Regions from separate parts of the Gordonia sp. PP30 genome, predicted to be linked through region 2. Evidence: predicted binding sites of a transcription regulator. Region 2 holds the regulator's gene; each other region holds the start of a gene.
The links. Region 2 encodes LexA, which represses DNA repair genes until DNA is damaged. Its sites were predicted from a motif close to CGAACANNTGTTCG; they were not measured.

Region 1 (4,229 bases), 1.4 Mb from region 2:
AGGTCTCGTCGGACGACTACAAGGGCAACATCACGTTGTTTGGAGCGCCGTTCAGCCTCGGCTGACCGCTTCTCCGCGATACCCGGTTCGGGCCCCGTCTCTTCGTGAGACGGGGCCCGAGCCATATCGTCGTCCGAGGTGTTCCCCGCCTTGCCGGTCCGGCGGTAGCTCTCGCCTCGCCCTTGCGGGCTCGGCGCGGCTCAGCCGGCGGTAGCCGGCGCCACCCCCGAGTCCCCGCAGGGCGAGGGCCATGTCGCCGAGTGGTCAGGCGGCGTGGTCGGCCGGGTTCTCCGGGTCGGCCCAGAGTCGCGTGAGTCCGAGTCGGGGTTCGAGTTCCTTTTCGATGATCGAGCGGGAGTCGTTGCGCCGTACCGCATCGTGGGTGGCGGGGGTGCCGGGTGGGTGTGGTGGCCCGTGGACGCGGTCGGCGATCTGTTCGGCGAGTCGCTGTGGATGGTGCAGCGGATTGAGATTCCAGGGGCGACGGGCGCCGGTGGGCCGCCACACCATGCGTCCGGCGTCGCGACCGGTATGCAGGATGTCGGTGGTCCAGTGACCAGGCAGTGGACCTTCGGCGCGGTTGTGGCCACCGCATGCGGCGCCGAGGGCGTCGATGTCGGTGCGTCCGTCGTTTTCCCAGCGGGGTGAGTGGTGGGCTTCGGTGCGGGCGAAGGGCATGTCGCAGGCCGGTGCGGTGCAGCCGCGATCGCGGGCGAACAGCATGAGCCGTTGTGCCTTGGAGGCGGAGCGCCGTCCACGCCCGAGGTAGAGCGGCTGGCTGGTGTGGTCGCGGAAGACGGCCAGGTACGGCCGCGCCTGGTTCCGGGAGGCGAGTTCGATCAGGTCGCTGACCGGGATGAGGGTGCCGGTGGCGGACTGGGCGATCCCAGCGTGACGGGCGAGGTCGGCGTCGGACACGGTGATCACCAGATCGGTGGAGATGGTGCCGGGCTTGCCCAGGCCCCCGTGGGCGATCACGAAGTCGAGGGCCGCCTCGAAGGCGTCGTGACGGCGTTGCCCGGGGGCGCGGGTGTCGCGTTCCCGGGCGGCGGCCAGAGCGTCGGCGTCGGGTTCGTCGCCGGCCGGGTGCGGGGAATCGGGATCGGCGGGGTTGTTGACCCCCGGGGCGGCCCACGTGGTGAGGATGAGGTCCAGCTTGGCGCGCGCGGACGGGGTCAGGTGTCCGTCGATCTCCGACATCAGGTCGTCGTCCTGGCCGTATACGGTCAGATCCCGCTGGCGTTGCCGATCCTCAGGATCGGTGTAGTCCCCATCGGGGTTCAGATACGCCAGCAGATGCGCTCCCACGCGGGCCAGATCCTTGGGGTTGAGGTCTTTCGCCGCCTGGACCAGACGCTCCTCGGCATCGGCAATCACCTGCGGGCCGAGGCATTCGGGGATCTTCGCCAGGACCGCGGAGATCACCTCCACGTGCCGGGCACTGATCAGGCCGTCGGCGACAGCCACGGCGGCCGCGGGCATCACCGGATCCAGTGTCTCGCCGGTCAAAGCCGTCCGATGGGCGAGGCGATTGGCCAGGGCGGTGCGGGCCCGGGCCTGACCCAGCCCGAGGCGGTGCCCGTAAGCGAGGTAGCTGATCATCGTCAGATACCCGGTGGCGCGATCGACCGAGCGGTCATTGCACTCGGCATACAGGCCGGCGGAGAGCCCGTCGTGGCGGCGCCGGACCCGTTCGGAGATCTCGGCCATATCGGCGACCTGCCGCACCGACCCAGACGCCAGCGGCGTGTCACCGAGCACTGCCATCGCCGTGTCGACGATCTGCCACAACAACATCGGATCATCCGGAAGAGACACACCGGCCGCGGTTTCCAGCTGATCGGGGGTGAGCGGGACGGCACCGGCGTCGTCGAGCCCGACCGGTGTGTCATCACCGAAATACATCGACCCTCACCCCCCTGCTGAGCTTCCGATAGAAATCGCTCATACGTTCGAATTCTGCCTTCAAACTACGCCTTACCACCGTGATGTGCAAGTGTTCGAACGGGTGGAGTCCGGTGGTGGCGGAGCCTGATCTCGACTCCGCTCGATCGGCGTGGGGCGGGCGGATCCGGAGAACTCGGCGTTCTTCCCGGCCTGGCGTGACGGTGATCCTGGTGTGAGGACGGTGGTGGGTTCGCGGATCGAGGGGATCGGTCGTCAGCGGGTGGAGCCCAGCTTCTTGCTGGCGGTGGTCGACCGGATGGTGTCGGTGCCCGATGCCGCTGCTGTCGCGGCGATCGCCCATTTGGAGGCGGTGACCGGCCGGCGTGCTGGTGCGTCGACCGGGACCGGGTTGTGGGCGGCGTACCGGATCGTGGGCGAGTTGCGGGATGCGGGTCGTACCGGGAGTGTGGTGGCTCTTCTGTGTGATTCCGGTGATCGCTATGTGAATAAGTACTACTGCGCGGACTGGCTGGTGGATGAGGGGCTGGATCCTGCGCCGTACGCGGCGCGGCTGGAGCGGTTCTTCGCCGGGGGCGGGCTTGACTAGGGCGCGTTTCGACACGGGCTCGGCTAGCGCCTCGCCCGGCTCAACGGGCTGTGCGGGGCGTTTCGGCACGGGCTGTGCGAGGTGTTTCGCCCGGCTCAACGGGCTGTGCGGGGCGTTTCGGCACGGGCTGTGCGAGGTGTTTCGCCCGGCTCCAACGGGTTGTGCGAGGCGTTTCGACACGGGCTCGGCTAGCGCCTCGCCCGGCTCAACGGGCGAGGCGGGGGCGTTTCGAGACGGCGGTGTGTGGGGGCGGCGGGGGCGTTGCGAGACGGCGGTGTGTGGGGGCGGCGGGGGCGTTGCGAGACGGCGGTGTGGGGGTGCGGGGGCGTCTCGACACGGCTCAGCGGCATAGGCGGCCCGCCCGCCGGTGAGGAACCCTTCGGCAAGCTCAGGATGAACTTCGTGACGAACCGTGTCGAAACGACCTCGATCAGCGGCGGTAGCGGTCCAGGTTTCCGCTGAGTTCGGTGAAGACGTCGTGGTTCAGGCGGAAGGCCCGGCGGACCTCGTCGACCACGGTGAGCCGTTGCTCGTCGGTGAGTGTCGCGCCGATCGCGTCGAGCTTCACCCGGTACTCGTCCTTGTACGGCTTGCTCTTGCCGATCTCGGCGAAGTCGTAGAAGGCGAGGCCGGCGCCGTCGAGCCCGAAGGCCCGGTCCAGGATCTTGCCGACCGCCTGGCCGCCGGAGAGATCGCCCAGATAACGGGTGTAGTGGTGGGCCAGGTACTGCCCGCCCCAGGCGGCGCTGGCCGCGATGGTGGCGGCGTACGCGTTGGCCGCCGCGGAATCGGTCTCGTGCGACTCGCCCGGTGCCCAGTAGTCCAGGTCCGCGTCGATCGCGGCCAGTCGTTCCAGTCCGGCGTCGATCACCGGGCCGGCGACGGGATCGTCGGTGAGCTCACGGCCCAGCCGTTCCAGCGTCGCGTACACCGGGCGGAGTGCTCGCAGGTAGTCGGCGTAGCCGGTCCGATTGACGTGTCCGCCGAGCAGCTGATCCATGAACGCCGAGTGCTCGGCCTCATCGTGCTCGATGGCCGAACCCTGCTTCATCGCGGCGGACAGGGTGAGTCCGGCCAGCTCGGCGGGTTCCAGCGGGGTCGTGGTCATGGCACTAAGGGTACCCTGTGCTGATCGCGGGGGTCAGAGCGAGTGGCGCGGCCCTTCCGGCGGGTACTGGCCGGCGGCCGGATCGGGCAGGCCGGGTGCCGGTGCGGGGGCGGCCGGGCGGTTCGCGCCGAGCAGGTCGCGGATCTCGGTGAGCAGGCCGACCTCGGTCTGCTCGGCCTCTTCCTCGGCCGACGCCGAGCGGCGGGCGGCCGCCAGCTCGTTGAGCTTGTTGTACGGCACGATGATCAGGAAGTAGACCACCGCAGCGACGATCAGGAAGTTGATGAACGCGGCGATCACGGCTCCGAAGTCCATCACCGTGGACGGCGAGTTGTCGACCAGCTGATAGGTCAGGCCACAGACCTGGACGGCGGCGGCCTGCGCCTTGTCGGCGCCGGTGGCCATCGTCTGGCCACAGTCCTGGCCGGTGGGGATCGCGGCCAGCAGCGGGCTGATGATCTTGTCGGTGAACGCGGTCACGATCGCGGTGAACGCGGCGCCGATGATGACGGCGGTGGCCAGTTCGACGACGTTGCCGCGGAGGATGAATTCCTTGAAACCCTTGAGCACGGGTCGAGTGTAACTCAGTGAATCACCAGCGTCAGGGCGTTAGCCAGCCCGGCGGCG
Region 2 (4,229 bases):
CGCCGACGACGTCGCCGAGCAGCTGGCGCACCTCGTGTACGACGGCTTCGTCCGCGACACCGCGCTGACTCACCTGCGTCATCTGCCCCGCTATCTCAGGGCCGCTCGTGCCCGGCTGGAGGCGCTACCCGGTTCGGCGTCCCGGGACGCGACCGGTCTCGACGCCGTCGACCGGGTGATCGCGCACTGGAATCAGCGTCTCGCACAGGTCCCGGCGCACCGCCAGGATGCGCTGAACGACCTGGCGCACTGGATGATCGAAGAACTCCGCGTCAGCCTCTTCGCCCAGCAGCTGGGCACCGCGGGGCCGGTGTCGGAGAAGCGTGTGATCAAGGCGCTCGACGCGTTCACCTGACCGTCGCGCGGAACCCTCGAGGGCCGGGTGTCAGGCGACGGGCTGCTTGCGGCCCGCGCGGAGATCGTCGATCTCGCGCTGGAAGTCGTCGGCCGACTCGAACGATCGGTACACCGACGCGAACCGCAGGTACGCGACCTCGTCGAGGTCGCGCAGCGGGCCGAGGATGGCCAGGCCGACCTCATTGCTGGGGATCTCGGCGGAACCGGATGCGCGCACCGTGTCCTCCACCGCCGCAGCGAGTTTCGCGAGCGCATCCTCGTCGACCTGGCGGCCCTGACAGGCGCGGCGGACGCCCTTCATCACCTTCTCGCGGCTGAAGGGCTCGGATACACCGTTGCGCTTGACCACGGCGAGCACCGCCGACTCGACCGTGGTGAATCGGCGGCCGCACGCACCGCACGACCGGCGCCGCCGGATCGCCAGACCGTCGTCGGAGGCGCGCGAATCGACTACTCGGGTGTCGTCGTTCTTGCAGAACGGGCATCGCATGCCCTCAGCGTACCCGCCGCGCATCCCGATCCCACGCGCGTTCAGCGGTATGCGGGAACCACGAGCGCCTGACCCGGGCGCAGCCCGGTGCCGTCCAGCCCGTTCAGGTTCCGCACCGTGGCGATCACCGACTCGGCGGGCAGCTCGGGGGCGATCCGCTCGGCGAGCGACGACAGCGATTCCCCGCTGCGCACGTGCACGACCTGCGTCGCCGCCGGTGTCCCGGTGGCCGCGCTCTGGTAGTCGTGCCCGGCGACGCCCATCACCGCGGCGATCAGCGCCACCGCCAGCCCGGCCAGCACCCCGGCCGCCCAGCGCCGACGGCTGCCGGCGGTCCGCCGCGCCGGCGCCGAGGACGGCCGCGCGGTCGTGGCCGGAGTGTTCGAACCGGCGCTCGCCACGCCCGGGATCCGGACACGTTCCCGGCGCTCCGGGATGTTCGATCGAGCAGCGGCGGGCACCGTGCGCGGCACTCCGGTGCGGCTCTGCGGGCTGCGTCCGGTCGGCCGGCACGTCGGTGCGGCCTGCACCGCACGACGGACGCGCGTACCGACGACGATCGGAACATCGCAGGTCATGGTCACCGACGCGGCCGTTCCGGCGGCTCGGCGGTCACGGTCCTTCAGCAATGCGGTCATCGTTAACTCCCATCGTTCGTATGTTCGATGAACTCTTGTTCGACAGTTAACACCATGGGTCCGACAACCGTCCCGACACGTCGAACAATTGTTTGAGTTCTGTGACCTAGTCGACTAGATTGGGGATCACCGACGAGGAAAGGAACCTCAGATGACCGACGGACCGCAGAACACGTCGAACGTCGACCCGCTGCTGTCGACGGCGACCCTGGAGGCCTCACTGACCCAGCGCCAGCGCGAGGTCCTGGAGTACATCCGCTCGTCCGTCCGGGAGCGCGGCTACCCGCCGAGCATCCGGGAGATCGGCGAGGCCGTGGGACTCACCTCGACGTCGTCGGTCGCCCACCAACTGCGAACCCTGGAGCGGCGCGGGCTGCTCAAGCGCGATCCGCACCGGCCGCGCGCGGTGAACGTCCGCGACGACCATCGTCCCCCGCCGCCGGGCGACGCGGCCGGTGACGAGCCGGGTATGCCGTCACCGGCGTTCGTTCCGGTCCTCGGCCGCATCGCCGCCGGTGGTCCGATCCTCGCCGAGCAGGCCGTCGAGGACGTCTTCCCGCTGCCCAAGGAGCTGGTCGGCGAGGGTTCCCTGTTCCTGCTGCGGGTGGTCGGCGAGTCCATGATCGACGCCGCGATCTGCGACGGCGACTGGGTGGTGGTGCGCCAGCAGAACGTGGCCGAGCAGGGCGACATCGTCGCCGCCATGATCGACGGCGAGGCCACCGTGAAGACCTTCAAGCGGGTCGACGGTCACGTCTGGCTGATGCCCCACAACGAGCACTTCGAGCCGATCCCCGGTGACGACGCCGCCATTCTCGGCAAGGTCGTGACCGTGCTGCGGCGCATCTGATCCGGACATCCACACCGCGCCCGGCGGTCCTACAGAGCGATCGACTCCCCCGTTCGGGTCCACCGCTGGTTCTCGCAGAGATTCGACCGCACGACCTTCACGTCCGCACAGCCGGGCAGCGCCGGTAGCGCGGCCTTCATCGTCTCGATCAGCCCCTCCGGCAGGAGCGGGCTCAATGAGATCCGGTTGATCCAGCCTCGCTCGATCGGCATGTGGTGCACCGGCGGCCCGTCACCGCTCCCGAGGTGGACGATGCGGAACTCGTTCTCGTCGCGAAAACCGTGCCGTTTGACGAACGGCAGATCGTCGGCCGTCAGCCGGGAGTCGCCGGCCTCTTCCTCGATCTCGTCCAGGGTGAGGTAGCGGACCGGACCGGACGCGTAGGCCGGGTCGCCTGCGATGCCCGCCAGCAGTTTCGCTTTGCTGATCTCGAGCCGCACGCCGTCCGTGCCGCCGGCGAAGACGCCCCAGTGGTGATAGGTCTCCGTGGACTGGGTGAAGCACGCGACGCTGACGCGAGACGAACCCTTCAGTGCGCAGTAGTGATCCATGAACCCGCTGTCGTTCCGGTCGACCCAGGTGCGCGGGCTGAGCAGTGTGACGCGCTCATTCAGCAGGACGTCGATCGCGTTGGAGAGCGTCGTGTACCGCTTCAGGATCGTCGGCTCGTAGACGACGTCGCTCATCGTCAGCCGAGTACCGCCCGCGCCGCCTCCCGGGCCGAGGCCGTGCTGTCGGCGGCCACCGCGGCCTGCGCGGCCGCCCGGCACTGATCCAGGGTCACCGTGCTCAGCTTGAGCCCCACCGCGGGTGCCGCGGCCGGGGCCGACGACAGCGAGGTGACGCCGAGACCCACCAGCACGCACGCGAGCAGCGGATCGGCGGCGGCCTCGCCGCACACGCCCACCTGCTTGTCCTGCTCGGTACCGGCGGCACCCACGCGCTCGATCAGCGCGAGGACGGCGGGCTGCCAGGGATCGGTCAGCGATGCCAGTTCCGGCGACATCCGGTCGGCGGCCATCGTGTACTGGGTCAGGTCGTTGGTGCCGATGGACACGAAGTCGACCTCGGCGAGGATCTGGCCCGCCATCACCGCGGCCGACGGCACCTCGACCATCACACCCGGGATCATTCCGCGCTCGCGCACCAGCGCCGCGAACTCGCGCGCCTCGGCCACCGTGGCGATCATCGGCGCCATCACCCACGGGACCACCGTGGTGCCCTCGGCGGCCGCGGCCAGCGCCTCCAGCTGGTGCGCGCGGATCTCCGGATTCGACAGGATGATCCGGTTGCCGCGCACCCCCATCGCCGGATTCGGCTCGTCCGGGTGCGTCACGAACTTCAGCGGCTTGTCCGAGCCGGCATCGAGCGTCCGGATCACCACCTTGTCGCCGTCGAACGCGTCGATCACCTCGCGGTAGAGCGACGTCTGCTCGGCGACCGAGGGCTCGTCCGGACGGTCCAGGAAGGCCAGTTCGGTGCGGAACAGCCCGACGCCCTCGAGCACTCCGAGGTCGGCGGCCGCCCGGGCCGACACGCCGTCGGCCACGTTGGCCAGGATCAGCACCCGGTGACCGTCCGCGGTCTGTCCGGGACCGCGCCAGGCGGCTGCCGCGGCAGCGGTCTCCTTCGACGACGCGACCGCCGCGGTGACTGCCGCCTCGTCCGGGTCGAGGCCGACCACTCCGCGCTCGCCGTCGACGAAAGCCAGTGCGCCCGTGGGGATCTCGCCGAGATCGGCGATCGCCACGACGCAGGGGATGCCGAGCTGCCGCGCGATGATCGCGGTGTGGCTCGACGGTCCGCCGAGGCGGGTCGCGAGGGCGATCACCCGCTGCGGATCGAGCCCCGCGGTGTCGGCGGGCGCCAGGTCGTCGGCGCACAGGATCGACGG
Region 3 (4,229 bases), 320 kb from region 2:
GAGGCCTCGCCTCACCGCAGCGGTCCATTTCTTCACTTGTCTTAGAGGATCGCGTCCAGCGCGGCGGAGCCGCCGGCCGCGAAGGCCTCCTCGTGTGCAGCCTGGTAGGCGTCCCATGCGGCCGCATCCCAGATCTCCAGGTGGTCGAACTGCCCGGTGACCACGCAGTCTTTCTGCAGGCCGGCCCATGCGCGAAGCCCCGCCGACAGGTTGACCCGGCCCTGGCCGTCGAGACTCTGCTCGTCGGCGTTGGCCATCATCAGCCGGACGTACGCGCGGGCTTCCGGATCGTTGCGCGACGCCTGGTTCGCCCGCTGGGCGATGGCGCCGAACTCCTCGGCCGGATACACCGCCAGGCTGTGATCGAGGGCTTTGGTGACCACGACCCCTCCTGACAAGGCGTTCCGGAACTTCGCGGGCAGTGTGAGCCGCCCTTTGTCGTCGAGCTTGGGCGAGTAGGTGCCGATGAAGCCAGCCACATCGCCACCTCCTGCCCGGGTATCGGTGAGGAGATTCCGGGTTCCCCCTCATCGACATCCACCACATTACCCCACTTTCCACCACTTTCCACCCCCTGCGCCCCACTCGCACACCACTGAGCATTGTTTACGCAGGTCATGGCGTCTTACACGAAGGAGATTCTCAGGAAAGGCCCGTGGCGTCCGGCGCGTCTCAACGGATGCCAGCGAGGCTGAACAGCATAAAAGTGGCAGGTGGGACTCATCTAAAGAACCCAGTGGGGCGAAGTGGGTGATCGGGGTGGGGCGAAGTGGGTAGTCGTGGTGGAGCGCTCACGAACACGTGCCACCGGCCCCGGCGGCACGACGAAAAAAGCGGGGCCGCGGTCTCCGTGGAGACTGCGGCCCCGCTTCTGCGGAACTCTTCTCAGGCGGTCAGTGACCGTCCTGGTGGAAGCGCCGGTTAAACCGGTCTTCCATGCGGGAACTCAGCGAACCCTTCGAGCCGTTCTTCGACGACTTGCCGGAACCGTCCGCGGACGCCGAACCGCCACGCGGACCGAGCACCAGGATCAGCCCGCCGCCGAACATCACGAAGAATCCGACCAGGCTCAGGATCGGGAAGTCGCCGATCCGGACGCGCACCATGATGCCGCCCACCAGCAGCACCAGACCGAGCAGCAGGAGGAGGACCGCCTGCCACTGGCGGCGCGCGGAAGGACGACCGACCCGCTGCTTACTGACGTTCGAGACGAACTTCGGGTCCTCGGCGTACAGCGCGCTCTCGATCTCATCGAGCATCCGCTGCTCATGCTCTGAAAGCGGCACCGCGCCCTCCCTTACTCCGTCGCGACGGGCACCGCGGAATTCGGCGACCGTTTCTCACTCCATGATAGGAGCAGAATCCTCCGGCGACCACTATTCCCTCCGGGACGATCCGCCACCCTCCCCCACCGCGGCCCACCGGATCAGGCGCCGATCCGGCGAGCCGGGCGCTCGGCGCCGGGCAGCGCCCCCTGCTCGTAGGCGAGCAGGCTGGCATCGGCCGCGTCGAGGAACTCGGCGGCGCGTCGTTCGACGCGGGCGCAGAGGGTGTCGTCCACCTGCCGGACCAGGCCCACCTCCACCTTCTCTCGCATGGCGGACAGGCCGCCGAAGTATTCGGCCAGTTCGGCGTACTGCGGCGCGGCCGCTTTGATCCGGCTCCACGCGTCGCGGGCGTTGCGGCGCCTGCGCACCGGGCCGGGCGGCTCGTAGACGGCCAGCACCGCGCCGGCCGCCCGGATGGCGGCCAGATAGAACTGCCGGAACCGCTCGGCGCCGTCGTCGGTGACGCGCGCGGCGTCCTCGAACAGCACCTCGGCCCGGTCGAGCAGGTCCCGGCTGCGCAGGACCACCCGCGGGTCGGCCGTCGCCGTCATGCGGCTCGTCGTCGACTTTCCGGTCATATGAACCCCTCGCCTCCTTCTGTCGACAAGAACGTCTCACGTGCCTACGACAATCCCGGGCCGGCGGGCCTTCGCCGGATGCGCGAGAGCCGGCGGCCCGGCGTCTTCCCCACCGGTCCGCCGACTCTCGGCTCATCGAAACTTTGTTCGATACCGGAAGACTAACCCCCACTCGGGGCCGTCGGCAAGTGCCGCTAATCTCACTGGCAACGCACCCGGATACGACGGCGAAAGGCAGGTGGGTCCGCCCATGGCGGTTCGGATCGTCTCCCTGGCCGCCGCCGATGCCGATCAGTGGATCGATCCGGCCGTGCACACCTATGTGACCGCCATGCGGTACGCGCGCGGCACCGAGCAGAGCCGCACCGGACTGTGGCGCGATCACCTGCATCGGCCGGGCTGGACGGCGGTGGCCGCGCTGGCCACGGCGTCGCCGATGGATCTGCTGCGGCCGACATACGCCCGGCTGCGGGTCACCGCGCCGTGGACCGCCGACCGCGAGGTCCTGGTCGGTATCGCCTACGGCTACACCGGCGCCGCGGACCAGTGGTGGAACCGGCAACTGCGCTCGGGCCTGGCCCGCCACGGCTGCTCACCGGACCAGGTGGCGGCGATCGCGTCCGACTACTTCGAGCTCACCGAGCTGCACGTCCACCCGGTAGCGCAGGGCCGCGGCCTCGGCCAGGCACTGCTCACCCGGCTGCTGTCCGGGCGCCCCGAGTCCCGGGTCCTGCTGTCCACGCCGGAGGTGCGGGGTGAGGAGAACCGGGCGTGGTCGCTGTACCGGCGGCTCGGATTCGACGACGTGCTGCGCGGTTTCACCTTCGCCGGTGACCCCCGGCAGTTCGCCTTCCTGGGCCGGTCGCTGCCGCTGCCGGACGCGCCCGGCGACGTCGCGGCGGGGGAGAACCCGCCCACTCTGGCACGATGACACCGTGTCCCGTCGCCAGCATCTCCCGCGTCACCGTCACCCCGCCCTGGGCCTCGTGGTCCTGCTCGCGCTGGTCCCGCTGCTGAGCGGATGCCTGACGAAGTCGGAGAACGTCGGCGACCAGTATTCGGGATTCGTGGTGGTCGCGGCCGCCCCGGACGCCGGCGCCACCCCCACCTTCGACGTGCCCGCCTCGATGGCCGGATCGGTGTCGGTGACCAAGTTCCCGGCGGACGGCGACACGCAGACGTCACCGGAACCGGCGCAGACGGACGCGGTCACCGGGAAGGTCGGCTCCCGGATGACCTTCACCGATCTCACCGCGGGCCAGTTCTCCCAGCTCGGCGACATCATCTCCGGCGCGCTGGATTCCGGCGCGACCGTCGATCTGACGGCCACGCGCAGTGGCGACGTGGTCCGGATGCGCGGCGGGGCGGCTCTGGCCGGGCTGTCGCCGAAGACCTCGTATCTCTCGATCACCGTCGACTTCGGCGGCGAGGTCGTCGCCACCAACGGGCATCTGGCCGGCGACAACTCCGTCACCTGGGTGCCCGAGCCGGGCCAGAACGCCCAGTTCAACGCCGATGCGAAGTACCCGGATCCGGCCACGGCGGCGCTGCCGAGCTGGACCTGGTTCATGGTGATCGCCTGCCTGGCGATCGTCGGCGCCGTCGCCGCCCTCGCCTACCGCTTCCGTGATCGCACGCCGCGGTACACCCCGCCGGCCGGACAGGGCGGCGGACCGAATCCACTGCGCGCCCTGACACGGCTGCGCCGGAAGAAGAACGACGACGCGGCCGCCACCTCCGAGACGGAGGCCGAGGAGATCGAGGAGCCTGCCGCCCCCACCGGCCGGTAGGGCGCAGAGGCCGCGGCCCGGTTCAGGCCGGGGTCAGCGCGCCCCGGGTGTCGATCCCGATCCGTTCCAGCACCTCGCTGGTCGCGCGGGTGAAGTTCAGGCTGCAGAAATGCAGGCACGGCGCGCCCTCGGCCACCAGCCGCTGCGCCATCTCGGTGCACAGGTCGATACCGACTTCGCGGACCGCGGCCCGATCCTCCTCCGGACCGTCGCCGGCCGCCGCGGCCAGTCGCTCCGCCACGCGCTGCGGCAGCACGCTGCCGGACAGCTCCACCATGCGGCGCACCGTGGCCAGCGAGGTGATCGGCATGATGCCGGGGATGATCGGCTTGGCGCCCTGCTCCGGATCGGCGGCCACCACGCGATCGCGCAGCCGCAGGTAATCGTCGACGTCGAAGAAGATCTGGGTCACCGAGTACTCGGCGCCCGAGCGCAGCTTGCGGATCAGGTTCCCGGTGTCGGCCGCCAGATTCGGCGCCCGATGGTGCCCCTCCGGGAACGACGCCACGCCGATGTGGAAGTCACCGAGCGAG

Region 1: MYK68_RS04450 (DUF222 domain-containing protein) is a predicted target of LexA. The motif match lies at 1,942-1,955, and genes of this name have one in related genera.
Region 3: MYK68_RS12620 (SAV_6107 family HEPN domain-containing protein) is a predicted target of LexA. The motif match lies at 2,043-2,056, and genes of this name have one in related genera.

Annotation. Positions count from the first base shown of each region.
Region 1 is NZ_CP095864.1:965,689-969,917, forward strand. Features, by position in the region: gene MYK68_RS04445 (MspA family porin) at 1-65, shown strand, start outside; gene MYK68_RS04450 (DUF222 domain-containing protein) at 265-1,905, opposite strand; gene MYK68_RS04455 (hypothetical protein) at 2,132-2,494, shown strand; gene MYK68_RS04460 (biliverdin-producing heme oxygenase) at 2,925-3,602, opposite strand; partial or broken gene mscL (large conductance mechanosensitive channel protein MscL) at 3,654-4,172, opposite strand; gene MYK68_RS04470 (SAF domain-containing protein) at 4,187-4,229, opposite strand, start outside.
Region 2 is NZ_CP095864.1:2,412,121-2,416,349, forward strand. Features, by position in the region: gene hrpA (ATP-dependent RNA helicase HrpA) at 1-355, shown strand, start outside; gene nrdR (transcriptional regulator NrdR) at 386-847, opposite strand; gene MYK68_RS11120 (LysM peptidoglycan-binding domain-containing protein) at 889-1,485, opposite strand; gene lexA (transcriptional repressor LexA) at 1,637-2,335, shown strand; gene MYK68_RS11130 (DUF2971 domain-containing protein) at 2,365-3,021, opposite strand; gene MYK68_RS11135 (phosphoenolpyruvate--protein phosphotransferase) at 3,024-4,229, opposite strand, start outside.
Region 3 is NZ_CP095864.1:2,730,868-2,735,096, forward strand. Features, by position in the region: gene mraZ (division/cell wall cluster transcriptional repressor MraZ) at 42-479, opposite strand; gene MYK68_RS12615 (SCO2097 family morphological protein) at 894-1,286, opposite strand; gene MYK68_RS12620 (SAV_6107 family HEPN domain-containing protein) at 1,427-1,906, opposite strand; gene MYK68_RS12625 (GNAT family N-acetyltransferase) at 2,157-2,837, shown strand; gene MYK68_RS12630 (LppM family (lipo)protein) at 2,842-3,696, shown strand; gene metF (methylenetetrahydrofolate reductase [NAD(P)H]) at 3,719-4,229, opposite strand, start outside.